DNA from 4 places in the Gracilibacillus sp. D59 genome. Region 4 is predicted to be linked to each of the others. Evidence: riboswitches for the same ligand, from Rfam matches in the RefSeq annotation. Region 4 holds a riboswitch; each other region holds the start of a gene.
The links. Region 4 has a riboswitch for S-adenosylmethionine ahead of ACTWP4_RS19815 (methionine ABC transporter ATP-binding protein). Riboswitches for the same ligand answer to the same signal wherever they lie in the genome.
Positions count from the first base shown of each region.

Region 1: another riboswitch for S-adenosylmethionine. It lies ahead of ACTWP4_RS21660 (SDR family NAD(P)-dependent oxidoreductase); the one in region 4 lies ahead of ACTWP4_RS19815 (methionine ABC transporter ATP-binding protein).
Region 2: another riboswitch for S-adenosylmethionine. It lies ahead of ssuE (NADPH-dependent FMN reductase); the one in region 4 lies ahead of ACTWP4_RS19815 (methionine ABC transporter ATP-binding protein).
Region 3: another riboswitch for S-adenosylmethionine. It lies ahead of ACTWP4_RS12390 (PLP-dependent aspartate aminotransferase family protein); the one in region 4 lies ahead of ACTWP4_RS19815 (methionine ABC transporter ATP-binding protein).

Region 1 covers NZ_JBQQCK010000020.1:3,177-8,774, reverse strand. The annotation lists gene ACTWP4_RS21665 (Na+/H+ antiporter NhaC family protein) at 98-1,399, opposite strand; gene ACTWP4_RS21660 (SDR family NAD(P)-dependent oxidoreductase) at 1,421-2,185, opposite strand; SAM riboswitch class I at 2,399-2,499, opposite strand; gene ACTWP4_RS21655 (PadR family transcriptional regulator) at 2,796-3,158, shown strand; gene ACTWP4_RS21650 (HAAS signaling domain-containing protein) at 3,145-4,146, shown strand; gene ACTWP4_RS21645 (hypothetical protein) at 4,545-4,745, opposite strand; gene ACTWP4_RS21640 (peptide ABC transporter substrate-binding protein) at 4,820-5,323, opposite strand; gene ACTWP4_RS21635 (hypothetical protein) at 5,411-5,598, opposite strand, start outside.
Region 2 covers NZ_JBQQCK010000001.1:234,264-239,861, reverse strand. The annotation lists gene ACTWP4_RS01165 (hypothetical protein) at 1-780, opposite strand, end outside; gene ACTWP4_RS01160 (RNA polymerase sigma factor) at 770-1,273, opposite strand; gene ssuE (NADPH-dependent FMN reductase) at 1,430-1,975, opposite strand; SAM riboswitch class I at 2,076-2,181, opposite strand; SAM riboswitch class I at 2,328-2,436, shown strand; gene ACTWP4_RS01150 (acyl-CoA dehydrogenase family protein) at 2,502-3,635, shown strand; SAM riboswitch class I at 3,729-3,834, shown strand; gene ACTWP4_RS01145 (LLM class flavin-dependent oxidoreductase) at 3,920-5,296, shown strand; gene ACTWP4_RS01140 (methionine ABC transporter ATP-binding protein) at 5,303-5,598, shown strand, end outside.
Region 3 covers NZ_JBQQCK010000006.1:178,771-184,368, reverse strand. The annotation lists gene whiA (DNA-binding protein WhiA) at 1-546, shown strand, start outside; gene ACTWP4_RS12405 (HPr family phosphocarrier protein) at 648-905, shown strand; tRNA gene ACTWP4_RS12400 (tRNA-Arg) at 1,101-1,173, opposite strand; gene clpP (ATP-dependent Clp endopeptidase proteolytic subunit ClpP) at 1,539-2,135, shown strand; SAM riboswitch class I at 2,966-3,081, shown strand; SAM riboswitch class I at 3,155-3,262, shown strand; gene ACTWP4_RS12390 (PLP-dependent aspartate aminotransferase family protein) at 3,352-5,148, shown strand; gene ACTWP4_RS12385 (aliphatic sulfonate ABC transporter substrate-binding protein) at 5,182-5,598, shown strand, end outside.
Region 4 covers NZ_JBQQCK010000015.1:60,307-65,904, reverse strand. The annotation lists gene ACTWP4_RS19830 (methyl-accepting chemotaxis protein) at 1-1,078, shown strand, start outside; gene ACTWP4_RS19825 (MetQ/NlpA family ABC transporter substrate-binding protein) at 1,141-2,022, opposite strand; gene ACTWP4_RS19820 (methionine ABC transporter permease) at 2,145-2,813, opposite strand; gene ACTWP4_RS19815 (methionine ABC transporter ATP-binding protein) at 2,806-3,831, opposite strand; SAM riboswitch class I at 3,921-4,028, opposite strand; gene ACTWP4_RS19810 (DUF2334 domain-containing protein) at 4,349-5,598, shown strand, end outside.

The DNA.
Region 1 (5,598 bases), on a different contig from region 4:
TTTATGCTTTCTTTACTTATAAAAGAAAGCTAACAAAATCGAATATAGGATTTTGTTAGCTTTTTCTTACACAATATTAGTATAGCCTTACTTTTCCTTATGAAATTGTTTTACTTTTTATTCGAGGAAATCCAATCAAAATCGCTACAATGCCACAAATACCTAGTAATACCGGATAGAAGGAATATGGCATGATGCTTAATGGAGATATGGAAGCAAGACCGGCAACGGCAAGCATCTGGCCACCATATGGTACGATACCTTGCCATGACGCAGCAAAAACATCAAGGATACTGGCCGATTTCCTCGGATCGATTTGATATTTGCTGGCAATGTTTTTAGCTAACGGACCAGTCATAATGATCGAAATCGTGTTATTGGCAGTACTGATATCTGCGACGCTGACAAGTCCAGCAATACCAAATTCAGCACCTTTTTTCGATTTAATCCGACTTGTAACAAAATTCAAGAGATAATCGATCCCGCCATTGTGCTGAACAATGCCAATTATTCCACCAATAAATAAGGCAACAATCGCGATATCTTCCATGTTGATAATCCCTTGAGAAGCGGCCTGAATTAAACTTGTTCCCGTATAAGATCCGTCGATCAAACCAATCACACCAGCTAAAATGATTCCGCCGGTTAATACTATTAGCACATTCACTCCTAGGATCGCAACTATTAATACGATAATGTATGGTAATACTTTTACAATATTATATGAATAGTCCTCCAATGCATTGACATGGCTGCCTGATGTAATAATCCATAAAATGATGGCAGTAATGATCGCACCAGGAAGTACAATGAAAAAGTTCGTCTTAAACTTATCACTCATCGACGTATTTTGTGTTCGTGCAGAGGCAATCGTTGTATCAGAAATCATGGATAAATTATCACCAAACATAGCCCCACCAATAACTGTAGCCATCGCTAACGCCATTGGTATATCAGTTTGTTCTGCAATTCCAATACCAATGGGTGCAAGTGCTACTACAGTACCCATCGAAGTCCCCATCGTAATGGAGATAAAACACCCAATTATAAATAGCCCTACCATTAATAGATTTGCAGGAAGAAGTGAAAGACCCAAGTTTACTGTTGCATCAACAGCACCCATTCCCTTTGCAACTTCTGAGAAAGCTCCTGCCAGCACAAAAATAATAACCATTAAAATAATATTTTCATGCCCGACACCTTTCGTAAACACTTCTATTCTTTTTGATAATTTTTCTTTATGATTCATGGCAATAGCTACCGCCGAAGCGATGACAACTGCTACATTAATAGGCATATTGGAAAAATCTTGTGTAATAATTCCAGTACCGATAAATAATAAAACAAATATAAGTAATGGTAATAGCGCGAATGCATTACCCTTTGACTGTTGTGTCACTCTTAATCCCCCTAAATAAAATTAGTGCATGGTCATGCCGCCAGTAACATTAATGGCTTGACCTGTCATATAGTCAGAATATGTTGAAGCTAGAAATATAACGACATATGCGACATCTTCTGGTGTTCCAGTTCTGCCAAGTGGTACCTGTGAGAAATCCTCTTCCTTAATCGCTTCTTTATCCAGCCCTCTTAATTTTCCACCGATAACTCGTTCTCTCTGTTTCATACTTGTTTCCACAATTCCTGGACATACAGCATTGACATTAATCTGGTCTTGTGCAAGCTCCAATGCCATCACTTTGGTCAATCCAATCACTGCATGTTTTGAAGCAACATAACTCCCCATTAACCGATAACCATTTTTACCAGCTTGTGAAGCTATATTGATAATTTTGCCGCCATCACCTTGATTCCTCATCTTTTTCGCCACGGTCTGACTAGATAATTGGACACCTTTGGCATTTACCTCCATAGTCTTGTCCCAATCTTCTTCTTTGATGTCGACAAAATAATCCATCGTAGAAATTCCAGCATTATTTACTAATATATCAACTTTGCCAAAATATGATATTACCTGATCAACCATCTTTTCTACATCGTTTTTATCAGTAACATCTGCCTGAATAAATAGCAAATCGTCTTCATTTCTATGGTGACTCTTATGAATATCAACAACTGCAACTTTTGCTTTAGAGTATCGTAAAGCATCGGCAATAGATTTACCAATACCATTTGCACCACCTGTTACGATTGCAACTTTGCCTGTTAGATCCATAGTAAACATGGGCTAACCTCCTATATAAAGTGAGACTATGATCAGTGTGGTTTTGCCCCCCACAGATCATTAGCGAAACTTACCAGGGTGTTAACGTTTGTTATCCCTAAACTTATCCTTGTGTTACTTGAAGTGGAGGTCTTACATACGGTTAGCACCGTGATAAAAATAAAAAAGACCACTTCCAAAAAAGAAGAGGTCAGTAAAATTCTTTATTCGCTCTTCTTATCTATTAGCTAATCGCTACTGGAATTGGCACATTGCTTATTAGAGCTGTTGCCGAGGTTTCGTAGGGCCAGTCCCTCCACCTCTCTGGATAAGAATATTATTCAATTGTGAAATACTATTAATTTACAATTAGAAGACGATAAAGTCAAGTATTTTAATTGGAATTGTTATATTTGAAGAAGATTCTTATATGTTCACTTAATGAAAATTCTTAATTATACCCTTGATATTATGAGTGCACATGAAGAAAAGAATTCTTGCGCCTGTTAGCTTCATACTGTCAAAACACTAACTATGTTATAAATATAATCAAATATTTTGAGGTAAACAACAATATGCACTTTACAATAGTGTGCGTCATACACTATACTGAATGTAGGAGTTGATAAACATGAATGACGCTAAAGGATATATGGATAAATTAATGCAAGAATTGCGCCGTGGTACGATTACGATTGGTGTGCTGAGTCAATTATCAGAACCTCAATATGGATATTCACTTGTTACCAGACTCGAAGAAAAAGGAATTCATGTAGAACCTGGCACACTTTATCCACTATTAAGAAGATTAGAAAAACAAGGGCTACTTGAAAGTAAGTGGGACACAAATGAAGCAAGACCACGTAAATATTACTTATTAAGTGAAACCGGAAAAGAAGTATACGAACTGCTGATCGTTGAATGGCAACATATCGTACAGAGCATGAGTAATGTTATTGACATTAAAGGAGGAAAAAAAGATGGAGATGATTGATCGTTATATTTATGCTGTAACACAGAAGCTCCCACAATCACAACGGGAGGATATTGCAGAAGAACTCCACAGTTTAATTGAGGATATGTTGGATGAACGAGTCCAAAGCAAGAATATTACGGATGATGATGTGGAAGAAGTATTGATGGAGTTGGGAAACCCTAGACTTTTAGCTCAGAAATATAGAGGCACCAAAAAATATCTAATTGGCCCTGAATTTTTTGATTCCTACATGTTGGTACTAAAAATAGCTTTAATTTCTACTTTCTCTGTTATACTTCTTACCTTTGTTATTAAAAGTGTTATTAATCCCGTTTCTATTCTTGATCATTTCGTTGAGTTTATTGTTGCACTTGTTACCGCTCTTCCCGCAGCTGTTGGTTGGACAACATTTGGATTTGCGATTCCAGACCATTTTGGGGAGATTAAATCAAAAGATTTAGAAATAGGAATGGAATGGAAGCCATCGGATTTAGCTCCTATTCCAGATAAAAAAAGACAAATCAAGTATTGTGAGCCGCTAGTAGGTATTGCATTTTATACCTTATTAATCATCATGTTTGTTTTTTCTAATGAATATTTGGGAATTTGGATTTTCCATGATGGATTCTCTGGTGTGGTTCCATTTTTAAATAGTGAAACATATAGTTCTTCCTTGCTTTTCATTATTCTAATTATGGGTATTGGTATAATAAAAGAATCTCTAAAGCTCGTTTATGGAAAATGGACATACAAATTAGTCATTAATACAGCACTTGTCAATTTAGTTTCGATTATAGCAGTATTTATGATGATTAATGGAAATGCATTTTGGAATCCAGATTTCATGCTTGAGCTTACACAAGCTGGATTAATTACTGAAAACAGTGACGGATATAGAACAGTAAGCGTGATCTGGGAACAATCTACATTATGGATTGTAGTACTCTTGGTGATTGGATTAATTTGGGATGTAGTTGATGGCTTGATTAAGGCAAACAAAAAATAAAGCAAAGTGCCACATTTTCACATATTGCATTATTGATTGTGCTTAGAACCAATCAATAATGTTTTTTGTTTTAGCCAAAGTCTATTTTTTAAGTAAGTGTGGCAGATGGCGGACATTATCATTCAAAACTCGAAGCATATCAGCATCTATTCTTGCTTGTCAGCCATTTAATGATGGCCAGCATTAAAATAGAAATAGATATGAAGACAATTATTATAGATAACAAAAAATTACTAAATGTAATATCAGTCGGATTTTCCCAAGGGGATGAGACATTTGTAGTTACTGGAAAATCAAGGGGTGTATGAGCCGATTGATCTTCAATAGAAAGCGTCTTAAAATTTCGCTATTGCCAAAAGAAGAATGTGAAAGTTTTTTTGTGTATCGATTCAGCGTAATTAACTCATACGTGCAAAAAAGCTGTTAGCAAAAAGCCAAATTAGAGGGGTTAATATAAATAACAAAAATAATCCCGTAAACATATATTTTATGTATTGATTTCTATTCACACCTTCTCTTAATTCCCAAAGGCCTAAAGTAATGAAATATAGACCAACCAAAATTAGAATAATTGGAAGTACAATTATTAAATTTACCATTTTGACATCTCCTTACATGATTTTAATTCCTTTATAAACTTAAGTTTCTATGTAGTTAAAGAAAAGATAAACCACTAACTGACCCAAATCTCTTTTAAGTCTTTAATAGTCCAGATTCCATCTTTGAATTGAATAATTCCTTTTACACCAATTGCGCCATTACCTGCTCTAGTTTTTGAACCTTGAAATATAATTTCAGTATCATTTACAAAATCAACCTTTTCTATTTTAAGGAGAACACCATCCAAAACCATTGTCTCTGAATTATATAAACCTTTTTCTTTCAAATTTTCATAGGAAGCATTCATTACTTTAATGTTATATTGGTCCTCGAAAAAACTTATAATCCCTTCTCGCTCTTCATCAGTTAACGGTTGTGCGTTCCATTTATCGAAGTTACTCATATCAATCGCTATAAATTCGATACCGTCATTTAAACCTTTATCTCTTTCCATAATGGTGTTTAGTGCAATACTATATATTTCAGTTATATGTTCTTTAGGGTCTACCGTTTCAGCATTACACCCTGTCACTATCAACAAAAACAAAATAGTTATTGCAAACATTTTATTCACCATAAGCTTTCCCCCTAGTATTAAAATAACCCAATCTGTAAAAAATTAGGTTATTATTTATTGAATTTATTCTCAAATTAATTTTTAAAGTTAGGTAGTCCTAATTGTTTTATCATTACTGGTCATACCAACAAAATTAAGAATTAGTATATAAAACGGATAAACAATCAATCCTCCTATTGCAAAAAGACCAGTAACAGGATTGGGGGAATCACCACCATAAGTTATTGGCAATAAAGAAGTGAAAACATAAATAAAAAGGACAAAATAGGGTGCCC
Region 2 (5,598 bases), on a different contig from region 4:
ATAAAGATAATAGCCTTGATGCTGATTTTTAGCACGAAATGTTAATCCTGAATAGGGATTATTACCATCTTTTGGTTCCTCGATTTCACTTACATTGTCGAACTTTTCGCTATATTGCGCTTGAAATTCTGTTGCAAGTTCTTCTATCATTGCATTTTCTTCCACGTATAATCGAATCGATGCATATTTATCGCTTTCGTCATGGTACCTTACAGTAGTTCCTTCGATAGCATACTTACTAAAATATTCATCAACCTTATATTCAATGCCATATGGTTCCATTCGATATTTATATACTTTTGTGTTTTCTTCCGTTCCTTCAATGCTGATAGTTTGTGTTTCTTCACCTATCCTATTAACTTTAAAATCTTGTGGGCTGACATCTTCATTATCATTTTCTCCCTTATCAGGTGTTTTATCCTGACCAGGTATAGTCATATCATCCTTATCTTCCGTCTCGTCCACACTTAAACCTTCCATATCATTAGGATTTTTTGTATCCTCTCCAGCATTACCAATCTCTTCATTTGATTGGTTGTCATCTGCTGGTAGTGTAATTTGGTCTGTGTTGATCATAGTGTAGACAAGTACCCCGCAAACCAAGATTGCAGCAGCAGTAGAAAACCAGATAAATGTTTGTTTGGCAGTCGATTTAGTCCGTTTTTTCTTTGCGTGTTTTTGTAGAGCCATTTTCATCGATTCTTTTTTATGTGGATCTAACTGGGCATTAGTTTTCAAATCTTTTAACTCCTTTATTAATTCGTCTTCATTATGACTCATAATAAACCTCCTCCACTTGCAGTTTCAAAGCCTTCAAAGCACGATGAAATGTTACTCTAACTTTTGAATCAGACCATTTTAAAATGTTTGCTGTTTCAGATACAGATAACTCCTCAATTCCACGAAGGATAACGACATCCCGATAGTCGTGCTTGAGTTTTGCAATTGCTCTGTGCAGCTCCAGCTTTTTTTCAGTTAAAAGATGTTTGTCCTCTGGGGAGATGTCGATTTTATCCTCATAGGTCTTAATCAGCTTTCGCCAGTCTTTTCGTTTTTGTTTTCTTGCTTCATCTATCGCCAAATTTCGAGCAATGGAGATTAACCAAGTCTTGGGACTGGAATCCCCTTTGAAAGAATCATATCGATCGATTGCTTTAATGAATACTTCTTGTACCAGATCTTCGACATCTGATGTGGATGTATAATAGACCAAAAAACGGTACACATCATCAGCATAAGCATCAAACCAATCTGTAATTAACTCTTCATCCATTCCGTGACCTCCCTGTTAGTTTGTCTTTGGTTGTTCTTTACTTATAAGACGACGTTTATACGAAAACATTACACTTTCCGCATAAAAAAAGAAAGGTCCTCATGAAAAGAACCTTTCTTGATTAAAAGTGTTGTTAGACAGTTTCCTAATACCACATTAAAAAGTGGGTTGTGTTTGTTGTTCAAGGGTTGTAGTTAGTTGAGTAATTTGGTTTTGCAGGCGTTGCTTGGTGTCATAGTCAACGATTGGGTCAGTTGGTTGTTGTTTGTCGATGCATTTGTCGATGACATAAACCCCTTGCAGACTCTGCCCTTTTAAAGTGGCGATTAACGGTTTTAATGAATATTCAATAGCTAATAAGTGTCCTGCACTTCCTCCAGTCATGACTGGTAAAACGGGTGTTTCTTGTAAAACATCTGGTGGTAATAAGTCGAGTAATGTTTTTAAGACACCGGAATAAGACGCTTTATAAACAGGTGAACCGATAACGACAGCTTTTGCTTTGCGAATTAGTGTTGTTACCTCTTGGATTTTTGGATGATCAAATTGTGCTTTGAATAACACTTCAGCTGGTATATCCTGAATAGAAAGATAGGTAGTAGTTAATCCTTTCGCTTCGAATGTTCGTGCAGCATATTGTAAAGCTAAATCTGTTCTGGAACTAATCGACGGGCTTCCGGATAATAAAATAATTTCAGACATGATGTAAAACCCCTTTTCGTTAAATTATAGGCAAATAAATGAAAAAAACCCTCTTCTATAAAGATAGAAGAGGGTAGATATTGATTAATTAAGTCCGCTCTTCTTATCTATCAAGCATCAAGCTTGCTGGAATTGGCACAGTACTTTCACTTAAGTCTGTTGCCGAGGCTTCAAAGGGCCAGTCCCTCCACCTCTCTGGATAAGAAAACTTTTTCGTTTATGAAGTTAAGTCACACTATACAGAACATAAAAATAACTGTCAAGGGTTTTCTGAAAATTCCTTCTTTTCTGAATATAAGGTTGACAAAAACATGTAACCTGTGTAAATTAGTTCTTAATTTCATATTTTCAAAGCTTATCAAGAGTCAGGGTAGGAACTGGTCCGTTGATCCTGCAGCAACCACTTTATTAAACAAAGTATGGTGCTACTTCCAGCAGACGAAATGTCTGATAGATGAGATTACATTTACGGGTTATCCTGTTTTTCTCATTGAAAAGCAGGATTTTTTTATTAAGGGGGAATCAAGTGACACAGATAATTGAAACAAACCATCAACTAGAAGCAAAAAGATTAGCTGACATTTTCGCTGAAAGAGCTGAGCTGATCGATGCAGAAGCAAGTTTTCCGTATGCCAACTTTGAGGATTTGAAGAAGAGTGGCTTTTTATCCTTAACCATTCCAAAGGAGTATGGAGGAGAAGGGCTTAATCTATATCAATTCTTGCAAATTCAGGAGACATTGGCAAAAGGGGATGCACCTACAGCATTATCACTAGGCTGGCAATTAGGAGTGTTATTAGAACAAGCAGAGGATCGTAATTGGAGTGAAGAAAGCTTTGCCAAAGTGTGCCGGTTAGTAGTGGAGAAAAAGGCATTATTAAACTTAGCTCAAACAGAAAGAGCTACTGGCAGCCCCTCCCGCGGTGGTATTCCGACTACTGTTGCTGAAAAAGAAGGGAATGGCTGGAAGATCAATGGTTCAAAGTCATTTACTTCTATGGCTGTCGCACTTGATTATTCGATTGTCACGGTGGACGTCAATCGAACTGGTAAAAAAGGCTATGTACTTATTGATCATAAATTACCTGGTGTTCGAGTGGAGGAAACATGGGACAGTATTTCTATGAAGGCGACGAAAAGTGATGATTTAATTTTAGATAATGTGTTGGTAGCAAAGGATGACTTATTATTTCAAGAAGATCCGAAGAAGCCTTTTCCTAAAGGATGGTACTTACAAATTCCTGCTGTTTATTTAGGAGTAGCTGCAGCTGCAAGGGATTATGCGATCCATTTTGCCTCTACTTTCCAACCGAATACATTGCCTGGTCCGATTAAGGAAGTACCAGAAGTCCGTAGGAAAATTGGGGAAATCGAATTGGAATTGTTTAAAGCACGGGAAGTGTTATATGCTGTTGCGACAAAATGGGTAGAACAACCGGATAAACGAGCAGAACTTGGCCCGTCCTTACAAGCAGCTAAACACATTGTCACCAATAGTGCGAACAATATCGTGGACTTGGCAATGAGAATTGTTGGAGCAAGAAGCTTGTCTGCTAAAAATCCATTGCAACGACATTATCGCGATGTCCGTGCTGGATTACATAATCCGCCGACAGATGATGCTATTGTCTATAATTTAGCGAAAAGTGTATTGGATTAAAGTTAGTGCTTTATAACAAAAATGTAAAATAATGATTGACAATTATCTACAAAAAAGTTACATTGTTAACTATAATTTTATAGCGAACTCGTTTTCTTATCGCGAGAGGTGGAGGGACTGGCCCTTGGAAGCCTCGGCAACAGACTTGAATGAAAGTACTGTGCCAATTCCAGCAAGCTTAATGCTTGAAAGATAAGAAAAGAATAGGACTGTTAAGTATTAAAAAAGTCTCTTCTTTTCTTAGAAGAGGCTTTTTTTTATTAGTGTAATGAGGGGGAAACAAAATGGGAAAACAAATCATTTTAAACGCATTTGATATGAATAGTGCCATGCACAATTCGCACGGTTTATGGAAACATCCGGAAAACGAAAGGCACCGTAAATATAAGGATTTGGATTACTGGATCGAATTAGCAAAATTATTAGAGCGTGGCAAATTCGACGCTGTATTTTTCGCAGATGTATTAGGTGTGTATGATGTCTATCAAAAAAGTAAAGCACCATCAATTAAAGATGGATTGCAAGTACCGTTAAATGATCCGGCATTACTCGTTTCTGCGATGGCAAGTGTGACAGAACATCTGTCGTTTGCTGTAACGGTAAGTACAACATATGAAGCACCATTTGGTAATGCGAGACGTTTTTCAACCTTGGATCATCTAACAAAAGGCAGAGTTGCCTGGAATGTTGTTACCTCTTATTTACCAAATGCAGCTCGGAATTTTGGGTTAGAAGACATGATCAAGCATGATGAACGTTACGATATTGCAGATGAATACCTGGATGTATCGTACAAATTATGGGAACAAAGCTGGGAAGAAGAGGCCGTAATAGAAGACAACGAAAATAATACATTGGTAGACCCTGAGAAAGTGCACGAAATTAATCATAAAGGGCATTATTTCAAAGTAGAAGGTCCTCATTTAAGTGAACCATCTCTGCAACGGACACCAGTTATATACCAAGCAGGTACATCAGAAAAAGGCCGTGAATTTGCTGCTAGGCATGCAGAATGTATTTTTGTCGGAGGTCCAACACCGGAAAGGATTCGCTATTATGCCGATGATATTAGAGAACGTGCCAAAAAGCATGGCCGTAACCCTGACCATGTTAAAATTATTTCCTTTTTAAATGTGATTGTAGCTGAAACAAGGGAAGAAGCGGAAGCGAAATTCGAGGCGTATAACAAAGAGTGGAGTGCAGATGCCGCTAAGGCACAATATGGTGCAAGTGGTTATGATATTGCTGAATATGAGGAATACGATCGAGATGAGCCTTTTAGTTACAAGAAGAAAACAGAAGGTGGGCATTATAAAGCTGCTACATTAACCAAAGATGCACCGAAACAATTGACAGTAGGTGAGGTATTGGATCGATTCGAGTCAATTGACCGCAATAGTTATATTATAGGTAACCCGAAAGAAGTAGCAGATGAGATCCAATACCAGTTTGAAGAATCAGGCGTCGATGGATTTAACTTAACTCATTTAGTTACACCAGGGGATTTAGAAGCATTTGTTGACCTGGTCATCCCAGAACTGCAGGAAAGAGGTTTATACAAAAAAGATTATCGAGAAGGAACATTACGAGAAAAATTATTTCCACAAGGTAATGCGACATTACCAAATGATCATCCTGGAAGTAAATTCAGAAGGAAGTGATTGTAATTGATTGTCTTAGATCAAGTGACCAAGGAGTTTAAAAGCAAAAAAAAGAAAATCATCGGTGTTGATAATGTCTCTCTTACGATTGAGCAAGGTGAAATTTACGGTATTGTCGGTTATAGTGGAGCCGGAAAAAGTACACTGCTTCGTTGTATGAATATATTAGAACGCCCAACATCAGGCAAGGTAATCGTTAATGGCCTCGATTTAATGACATTATCGGGTCCGAAGTTACGGAGTGCCAGGCAATCAATTGGCATGATATTTCAAGGGTTTTATCTTGTGTCATCCAAAACTGT
Region 3 (5,598 bases), on a different contig from region 4:
GGAGGATCGGTTAATAATCCAGAAACTTCTTCCTATCATTTAGAAATATATAATTTTCATGAAGAGCACAATCAATCATTGTGTGATTTATTAAATGAATATAATCTACATGCTCGGATTTTGGAACGTAAAAAAGGATTTATCACTTACATTAAAGAAGCTGAAAAAATTACCGAATTCTTAAATTACATCGGAGCACATCAAGCATTATTTAAATTCGAAGATGTAAGAATCGTACGTGATATGAGAAATTCTGTGAATCGATTAGTGAATTGTGAAACAGCCAATTTAAATAAAACGATCGGTGCCGCATTTAGACAAGTAGAAAATATCCGTTTTATCGACAAGACAGTGGGGCTAGATGCCTTACCTGATAAGTTGCAGGAAATCGCAAGGCTGAGAATGGAACACCAAGATATTTCCTTGAAGGAACTAGGTGAAATGGTTTCTGGAGGAAAGATTAGTAAATCTGGTATCAATCACCGCCTCAAAAAAATTGATAAATTTGCAGATCAATTACGAAATGAAGAATTGACGATGAAATAAATAAGAGGAGGATTTTTCCTCCTCCATTATTTATAAGAATAAGATAAGCTATCCAATAGTACAATTAAATGATAGCGCTTACTAAACGGGAGGGGTTTAGCATGTTAGAGAAAGAAGTGGTTATTGCAGTAGATCCGGGATTACAAGCAAGACCGGCGGCTCAATTTGTACAAAAAGCAAATAGTTTTACTTCCGAAATTTTCATTGAAAAAGACAACAAACGGATTAACGCTAAAAGTATTATGGGTTTAATGAGTCTGGCTTTATCAAAAGGACATACAATTAAAATCATTACAGATGGTAATGATGATCAAGAAGCATTAGACGAACTGGTTAATTTTGTCGAAGGTAAAAAGTAATATAACAGCTAGCTATCGAGAAAGTGAAAAGATGATTAACAATTAACACTGCCTCTTGCAGTGTTTTTTATTGTAAAAAAGCAAATATCGCAATATTTTTGGAGCGAGTAGAAAAGGATTAGAAATGATAAAAAACACTTCCCAGTCTGATTCAGAACGTGAGAAGTGCATTTGGAGCTTACCTGTTATTATAAGCGCGCCCGGAGGGATTCGAACCCCCGACACATGGTACCGGAAACCATTGCTCTATCCCCTGAGCTACGGGCGCATAAAGTGTGACTTCTGTCAGTGGAGTTTTTGCGTCCACTGGTGGTTAACGAAATTTATCAGGTTTTTAACGCCCTTTATCCCCCACTAAGCTTATTTGATTACTTGAACTATGAGATGTGGGATTTTACGTGCGATTAGTACCATGATAAAATGCGACAAGAATAATTATAGCGAATCGCACGTATAATTTCAATACATAAATCAAACTTTGAATATTTGAACTTAAAGGTTTAAATCGTTATGGTTAAGGGTAGGATGAAATTAGAAAATCAAATCGTTTGACCTTTTTTGACCATTCGGTTAAGATAAAAATAGTTAAAATTCATGATTGAAAAAAGCAAGTGTTAAAAGGAGGAATTTTTCATGAACTTAATCCCTACAGTTATTGAACAAACCAACCGAGGCGAACGTGCATATGATATTTATTCACGCCTTTTAAAAGACCGAATTATTATGTTAGGCAGCGGAATTGATGATAATGTGGCAAACAGCATCGTTGCACAAATGTTATTTTTAGCAGCAGAAGATCCAGATAAGGATATTTCACTATACATCAACTCACCGGGTGGTTCTATTACAGCAGGTATGGCGATTTATGATACAATGCAATTTATTAAACCAAATGTATCAACGATCTGTATTGGTATGGCAGCATCTATGGGTGCATTCTTATTAGCGGCTGGTGAGCCTGGTAAACGTTATGCGCTACCAAACAGTGAAGTGATGATTCACCAACCATTAGGTGGTACACAAGGGCAAGCGTCTGATATTCAAATCCACGCGAACCGTATCATCGAAATGCGTAAAAAGTTAAATCAAATTCTTGCAGACCGCACTGGTCAACCAATAGAAGTAATCGAAAAAGACACAGACCGTGATAATTTCATGCCAGCTGAAAAAGCAAAAGAGTATGGTCTAATCGATAAAGTAATGGAAAAGAAACCAACTGACTTAAATTAAAGAACAAAAAGTGGCGGAACTAACCGCCGCTTTTTTTATAAGTGGAAAGTGTATAACTGTTGGTATCACAGGGTTTTTGTATCTTATTTATGTTTAAAAAGTGTAATAAATAAAGATATAGTTGACTAGTCATGTTGTTTATGATGAAAGTTTAAGTGTGCAAGCCACCCGCTGCGGCTGACCGTTTCGCTTTCCAAGGGGCATGCTCTTCAGCTAACTTTTGCAGGAGGAGTTCGCTCCTGCAAAAGTGGATCTTCAGATCATGCTATTCCCTTAGGAGTCGAAACGGTCGGCCTCCGCTATACCTTTTTTTACAACGAATATCAGAAAAAGTATATTGGTTTTAGAACCATTTGAGTGATGCAAATGCCATATTTTTGCACGTTTACAGGGATAATAACCCAAGTTGCTAGGTCTGACAAATGTTGTAGCGCATGCATTAAGCGAAGGCGCCCACTTCAACTCCTGTGGGACTCGTTTGCCCTGAAGATCCACTTTTTTTGAGCGGCTTTTGCTCGAAAAAGTTAGCTGAAGGGCAAACCCCACGGAAAGGGGAGTGGACAGCCGGAGTGGTGATCAAATGGTCGATATATTTCATAATGGCTACCAACCTCCACAGACCTCATCTTTAATCAGAATGTAACGAAGCCTACGTAGAAATAATTTTTACGAGAGTAGCCGGTAAAATCAAAAAGTTGAACTGGTGCTTATTTGGAGGCCTCACTTAATTTGCATTAATTTTCAGAAAACATGTTGACATCATGTGGTCATCATGCTAAAGTATTATTTAACGATAGCAAAATACGAGTAAACAACTCGGAATTATATACTTCTTATCGAGAGAGGTGGAGGGATTGGCCCTATGAAACCTCGGCAACCATTAAATGAAACGTCATTTAATACAGGTGCCAATTCCACTAAGCATTAACGCTTAGAGAGATAAGAGAGCGAATAGTAATATTCCAGTCTCTCTATCTCAATATAGAGAGACTTTTTTAGTGGACAATTAAATAATGGAACTCTTATCCAGAGAGGCGGAGGGACTGGCCCGATGATGCCCAGCAACCATTAAGCAACGGCTTAAAAGGTGCTAATTCCTGCAGGATACTTATCCTGAAAGATAAGAGGAAGACTACTGTTATGTCAGTTAAGCCTTCTTCTTATTGAAGAAGGCTTTTTGAATATTCAGAAACTTGACTTGGGGAGGAAATAAATAATGACTGATTACAAACGTTCTACTTACGATCCGGAAACAATTCATTTACATGGAGGGCAAGCGCCAGATCCGACAACAGGTTCACGAGCAGTACCGATCTATCAATCTACTTCTTATGTGTTCCACGATACAGAGCACGCAGAAAGATTGTTTTCACTTGATGAACCAGGAAATATTTATTCCAGAATAGGTAATCCAACGGTAGATGTTTTTGAAAAAAGAATGGCTCTTTTAGAAGACGGGGTTGCAGCTGTCGCAACAGCTTCAGGGATGTCAGCTATTACCCTATCGATCTTGAATCTAGCAAGTGCAGGGGACGAAATTGTCGCAGGTGTTAACTTATATGGTGGAACATACAATTTATTTAATGTAACACTCCCACGCTATGGCATTAATGTTAAATTCGTTGACCCAACAGACCCTGAAAATTTCAAAGAAGCCATTACAGATAAAACAAAAGCCGTATATGGTGAAATTATCGGTAACCCAGGCTTACAAGTATTAGATGTAGAAGAAGTATCTGCAATTGCACATGATGCAGGCATACCATTAATCATTGATAATACTTTTGCTACACCGTTCGGCTGTAAACCGATCACGTTAGGAGCAGATATTGTTGTTCACTCTGCTACAAAATGGATCGGTGGTCACGGTACATCAATTGGTGGAATCATTGTCGATGGTGGACGTTTTAACTGGAATTCTGAAAAATACCCAGCTTTTACTGAGCCAGATCCAAGCTACAATGGCATCCGTTATGCGGTGGATTTCGGAACATTGGCATTTATTACAAAAGTTCGTGTTCAATTATTGAGAGACTTTGGTGCTGCACTTAGTCCGTTTAATGCCTTTCAATTATTACAAGGTTTAGAAACATTGCATATTCGTATTGAACGACATAACCAGAACGCATTGGAGCTTGCAGAATACTTAAATGAACATGAAGCAGTGGAATGGGTGAGATATCCTGGGCTTGAAAGTCATCCATCTCATGAGTTAGCAAAACGAATCTTAAACAATGGTTTTGGATCAATCATTGTATTTGGTATAAAAGGTGGACGTGATGCAGGCCGCGATTTAATCAATAATGTTGCACTATGGTCCCACGTTGCCAACGTTGGGGATGCGAAATCATTGATTATCCACCCAGCTTCAACAACACATCAACAGCTGACAAAAGAAGAGCTAGATAACACAGGTGTTACAGAAGAATTAGTTCGTTTATCTGTAGGGATTGAGTCAGTAAGAGATATTAGAAATGATTTAGATCAAGCACTTGTAAAAGCAACTGGAATTGGAGAAGAGAAAGAAAGACAACTTGTTGTGAACGATGAAGGTATCATCAAATGGGCATTGAATTCTCCATATGAACGATACATTGAAAATGGCGAAGAAGTAACACGGCAAAAAACATTAGCTATTGTAGGTCTCAGTGGAAAAGAAGCAAGACCTAGCTACCGTCTGGCAAGAAAAATGCAGCGACTAGGCTATAAAATTATTCCGGTCAACCCAAGGGAAACAGAAATTCTTGGAGAAAAAGCTTATCCAGATCTAAAAAGTGTTCCGGTTGATATCGATATTGTGCAAGTTTTCCGCAGTCCTGATGCAGCAATAGAGATTGCCAAAGAAGCAATTGAGGTAAATCCAAAAGTGTTCTGGCTACAGGAAGGTGTTGTTTCACCAAAAGCAGAGGAAGTAGCGCTTGAAGGCGGGTTGCAAGTAGTTCACAACCGTTGCACATATAAAGAAGCACAACGATTAAGAGGTACAATTTCCACATATGCATGTGAAATCTAAAATTTAATAAAACAAAAAAGGGGACAATTTACAATGAAGAGAATACCGTTAATTGATTTGAGAAGTTTTTTAGCGATTGCAATATTTGGAATTGTTTTAATTTTAGCAGTAGGCTGCTCATCTGACAGTCAAGCTGATGAAGGGAAACCATCGGAAATCCGCTTAGACTATGCTTATTATTCGCCAACAAGTCTAGTATTGAAGGAATTCGGATGGGCAGAAGAAGAATTTGGTAAAGAAGACATCGAGGTAACATGGACTCTAAGCCAAGGTAGTAACAAAGCAATAGAATTTTTAAATAGTGATAGTGTAGATTTCGGTTCAACAGCAGGTGCAGCTGCACTTATCGCTGAATCTAATGAGGTACCGTTAGAAAATGTGTATGTCTATTCTCAGCCTGAATGGACAGCATTAGTTACCAATGAAGGTTCAGGAATTGAAAAGATTGAA
Region 4 (5,598 bases):
TCAAATTACGAAGCCAATTTCTCAGCTCGTTGATGCCAATGAGCAAGTGGCCGGTGGTAACTTGGATATCGATTTACTTGACGATAATCGCAAAGATGAAATCGGTAGTCTGGCAAAAAGTACGAACCAAATGATTAATGAATTAAAAAGTATGGTACGTTATATTCAGGAGATATCAGTAGAAGTAAACGGACAGAGCAAAAAATTATCGCAAGCATCTGATGAAGTGAATGTGGGGTCCCAACAAATTGCAACAACAATGGAGGAGATGTCAACTGGGGCTGAACAACAGGCAAGTGCTTCTAGCGATATTTCAGCATCCATGGAAGCGCTCCACGGAAAAATTGAGACATCTTCAGAGGAAGGAAATGCCTTGCAAATAGCTTCCAATGAAGTATTGGAATTGTCAACAGAGAGCGGTACAAAGTTAAATGACTCTGTAGTACAAATGCAAGAGATTACAACAATGATGCAAACGTCAGTTTCTAAAGTGAAAAGTCTGGAACAACAATCTAATAAAATCTCTACGTTAATTGATGTTATCCAAGATATTGCAGAACAAACGAACTTATTAGCATTAAATGCAGCAATTGAAGCAGCTCGTGCGGGTGATTCTGGAAAAGGATTTGCTGTAGTAGCGGATGAAGTAAGAAAGTTAGCAGAACAAGTAAGTAGCTCTGTTACAGAAATAACAGATATAATCGGTGGATTGCAGTCAGAAACAAAGGATGTTGCGGGTGTGTTAGAAGGAGGTTATTCCACTGTTGAATCGGGAAATCAACAGATTCAGGAAAGTCAACAAAGTTTCCAGACGATTCAAACACAGATGACAGATATGATAGATAGAATCAATAACATTAGTACGAATCTTAAGGATATCCAATCATCAAGTGAAAAAGTTAGTAATGCAAGTACAGATATTGCTTCAACATCTGAAGAAGTAGCGGCTGGTATTGAGGAAAGCTCCGCAACCGCAGAAGAACAATCGGCATCGATGCAGGAAATTACCAACAACGCCAATCAACTCGAAAAATTGTCACAAGATTTAAATCAGCTTATTGGTAGGTTTAAAATATAAATAGGAAAGTGAAGAGGAAGATACAAAAAAGCACCTGGTTAGCCAGGTGCTTTCCGCTTTGCTTATTCAGATACAGGTACTACTGCACCTTCATATTCCTCTTCAATAAATGTTTGGATTTCTTCAGAACGTAATACTTCTACTAATGTGTGAAGAGCTTCGTTATCTTTATCTTCAGCACGTGCTGCAATCACGTTCACGTATGGTGATTTAGAATCTTCTAATATTAATGCATCTTCAGTTGGTACTAGACCTGCTTCGATTGCATAGTTAGTATTGATTGCAACTAATGCATCTGTTTCACGCTCATAGAATTCAGGAAGGAAGCCTGCGTCGATATCAGTATCAAATTCTAGGTTTAATGGGTTTTCCACTATGTCTTTGACAGTTGCATCAACGGCTTCAACATCTTCAGCAATTTTAATAAGTCCTTCTCTTTCAAGCAGTGAAAGAACACGACCATGGTCAGCAACAGAGTTACTCATGATGACAACTGTTCCTTCTTTGATATCATCAATACTTTTAATATTTTGAGAATAGATTCCCATCGGTTCGATGTGAATACCACCGATGTTTACAAAATCAAAACCTTTTTCTGCCATCTGTGACTCTAAATAAGGAATGTGTTGGAAATAGTTTGCATCAAGAGTTCCGCTTGCCAAGTCTTCATTTGGGAATACATACTCTTGGTATATTTCAATTTTAAGTTCAATTCCTTTTTCTTTTAAAATCGGTTTTGCTTTTTCAAGTACTTCAGCGTGTGGTGTACTTGTAGCTCCAACAACAAGTTCTGTTACTTCCTTTTCCTCATTACCTTGTTCAGTTTCCTCTGTTTCTCCAGCGTTGTTACTGTCAGCAGCTTTATCCTCCTCATTTGCTGTTCCACAAGCAGCTAACGCGAATAAAAGTAATGTAGCAAATAATAATGTAAGTAATTTTTTCACAATAGATCATCCCTTCTTAATTTTTTATATTTAGCACGGTGCTAATCGTCCGTAAAACCCCACAAGTAAATCAAAGAAGCTAAGTGGGGATAACGGATGCTAACACCCTGATAAGTCTCACTTTATCTTTTATCTATCGATTTGGATAGTAAATCCCCAATAATTTGAAAAATAAACACAATAATAATAATTAAAATCGTACAAGCTAACACGACATCAAAATTCCAGCGTTGGAAACCTTGTAAGTATGCTAAGTTTCCAAGCCCACCTGCACCAATAACACCAGCCATTGCCGTATAACCTATTAAAGCAATTGCTGTTACTGTTAAACCAGAAATAAGAGCGGGCATCGACTCGGGTAACAATACTTTCAAAATAATCGTATGTGTTTTGGCACCCATTGATTTGGCTGCTTCGATAACCCCTTTATCAACTTCCTTCAAGCCAATTTCAACCAGACGGGCATAGAATGGTGCAGCTCCGACTATTAATGCTGGTAATGCAGCTTTCCATCCTCTGATCGTTCCGATTAAGAAATCGGTAAAAGGAAAGAGTAATAGAATCAATATGATAAAAGGAATGGCACGAAATACGTTTACGATCGTTGCTGTAATGAAATTAATAAAGCGATTTTGCCATAAGTTCCCTGAATCTGTTAGAAATAATAATAATCCAAGTAAAATACCAAAAATTAAAGTACCGAGTATCGCAATGCTCGTCATATAAAATGTTTCTTGCGTGGCTAACCACAAATCCTCCAGTATTACATTAGGGAATAATTCCTTAAGCATGCTTTAACACCTCAACTTCTACACCGGTGTTTTTCATAAATTCGATAGTTTCCTTTAAGATTTCTTTTTCACCGTTAATTTCAATAAATAACGTACCGTAAGCACCTTCCTGTGTAGGTGCAATAGAACCTTGCAGTATATTAACCTCTACATTAAATGTTTTGGCTACCTCACTGATAAGCGCTCGCTTAGCACTGTTTCCAATAAAGTGCAGTTTTATTACTTCACTGTCTTCCCGATCATTAATAAACTCTGTCAATTTTTCCTTATCATGTTCTAAAGGATTAAGCTGCTGTACAAAGCGCTTGGTTGTCTTGGATTGTGGTTTGACGAAAACATTCAGAACATCGCCTGTTTCTACCACTTTTCCATTTTCCATCACGGCAACGCGATGACAAATCTTCTGGATGACATGCATTTCATGTGTAATCAAAATGATGGTCAGCCCTAATTTGTTATTAATAGAAACCAGCAAATCTAAAATATCATCAGTTGTTTCGGGATCAAGTGCAGAAGTTGCTTCATCGCACAATAATACTTCAGGGTCATTCGCCAATGCTCTCGCTATTCCGACACGCTGCTTTTGACCACCACTTAATTGTGAAGGATAAGCATTTTCTTTACCAGAAAGGCCAACGAGATTGATTAATTCCAACACTTTTTCTTTTCGTTTTGTCTTTGATACACCAGCAATTTCCAATGGGAAAGCGATATTTTCAAAAACAGTTCTAGACCATAATAAGTTAAAATGTTGAAAAATCATGCCAATTTTTTGACGCTTTTTTCGTAACTGATGCCCAGCCATTTTCGTGATGTCTTTATCATGGATAACCACAGAACCATCTGTTGGTTCCTCTAATCTGTTGATCAAACGGACAAATGTACTTTTACCAGCACCACTATATCCAATTACACCGAAAATTTCGCCTTTTTCTATATTAAGTGAGACATTATCGACAGCTTGAACTTCTTGCTTTTTTGTTTGATACAGTTTCGACAAATTTTGAATTCGAATCATTCTTTCACACTCCTTCCTTTATTGTGCCGCAAACACAACAAAAAATCCTTTCTGTATTAAGAGGACAGAAAGGATGGTTATTAAATGTCCTCTCATCTTTCAAAGCATAAAAGCTTTGATGGATTTAGCACCTATCAGCTTTAACTGACGGTTGCCGGGTTTCATAGGGCCATTCCCTCCACCACTCTTGATAAGAGCTACCGTATTTAATTGATAAACATCATAATAGCATCACGTGGAAGAATCGTCAATTCTTTTTGAAAAAGTAAAACTATTCAGAAAATTAAAGAACAAAACTTTAATAGATTTACAAAATCTGTCCCGAATGTTTCCTGATCAAAAATTGTAAACCGATTGAACAGAACAAGAGGTAGGTGCGGAACCCATAATTTCCGCATCGTATGTTTAATTACTGCGTTTTTTGCCAAAAAAATATAAAAATATTAATAAAACCCTTGTGTTCTTTATATATTTATTATATGTTCTTTATAACAAACGTTTTAGGAGGGAGAGTAAAATGATTAAGCGATCAAACGGGCAAATGTGTAGTAAAATCATTTTTCTAGGTATCATTATTATTTTGTTGTCAAACCCACTATATGTACAAAGTTCAACTGCAGATAATATAAATGTACTGGTCATTTACTCTTCAGAAGATGGAGAAGTTGATGAGCATCAACGGTTACTAGATCTTCTCATCGGACATTTCACATCATCTATAACTTTTCTCTCTAGCACTGAAGTAGAGGCAAACGATTTGTCAGGAGTAACCCATCTTATATATTACGGTCAAGTGTCTGAAAAATTATCGTCTACTTTAATTGATTCATTACATTCATATAAAGGTCCAATATTGGGGATTGGTCATAATGTCGAACAAATTACTAGCCATTTCTCATATATTGACACAACAGAAAGCAAAATAGTAAATGATGTAGTAATCAAACGAGATACAACGAACACGGTCAAGTTAGATTCACATCCAATAATGGAAATTTCAACAGATAATGATGATGTAGAATCCTTAGTTGAATCAGTCCATGAAGATGTTCATTACCCGTTACTTATAAAGAATAAGGATACGTATTACTATGCCACACCTAACCTATTTCCACCCGTATCCAATTTCTTGGCAGATGAATTACATACATTTTTTGATAGCTTGCATAAGCCATCAACATCTGCACTACTGAGATTAGAGGATGTTCATCCGAGAACAGATCACGAGGAACTAGAGGCGATCGCTAACTTTTTAACTGATAAAAATATTCCTTATATGGTATCTGTTACTCCGGTATATGTGAATCAACAGACGGAAGAAGAATATCATTTGTGGGAAGCACCAAACTTGGTGGAAACATTGAAAGACATGCAGAAGAGTGGAGCGAGTATTGTGCTACACGGTTATACAGATCAATATCAAGATGGCCAAACAGGGGATGGATTTGAGTTTTGGGATGTGGATAAAAATATGCCGGTGATGGAGGAACCGGGAAGCAGAGAATTAATAGAAATAGAAAAACAATCCCTATCAGAGGTAGAAAATAGAAATGAATCAGCCTATATTGAGGAACGTATTAAAAAAGGAATAAAAGAACTCGTGGAATATGATATTTATCCAATTGCATTTGAAGCACCACATTATGCAGTGAGTCAAAATGGCTATCAGGTGATTTCGAAATTTTTCTCTACTTATGTAGGGCAAGTACAGTTAACGGATGAAGATTGGAGGATAATGACTGAATCACCCTATATTACTACCCCGGA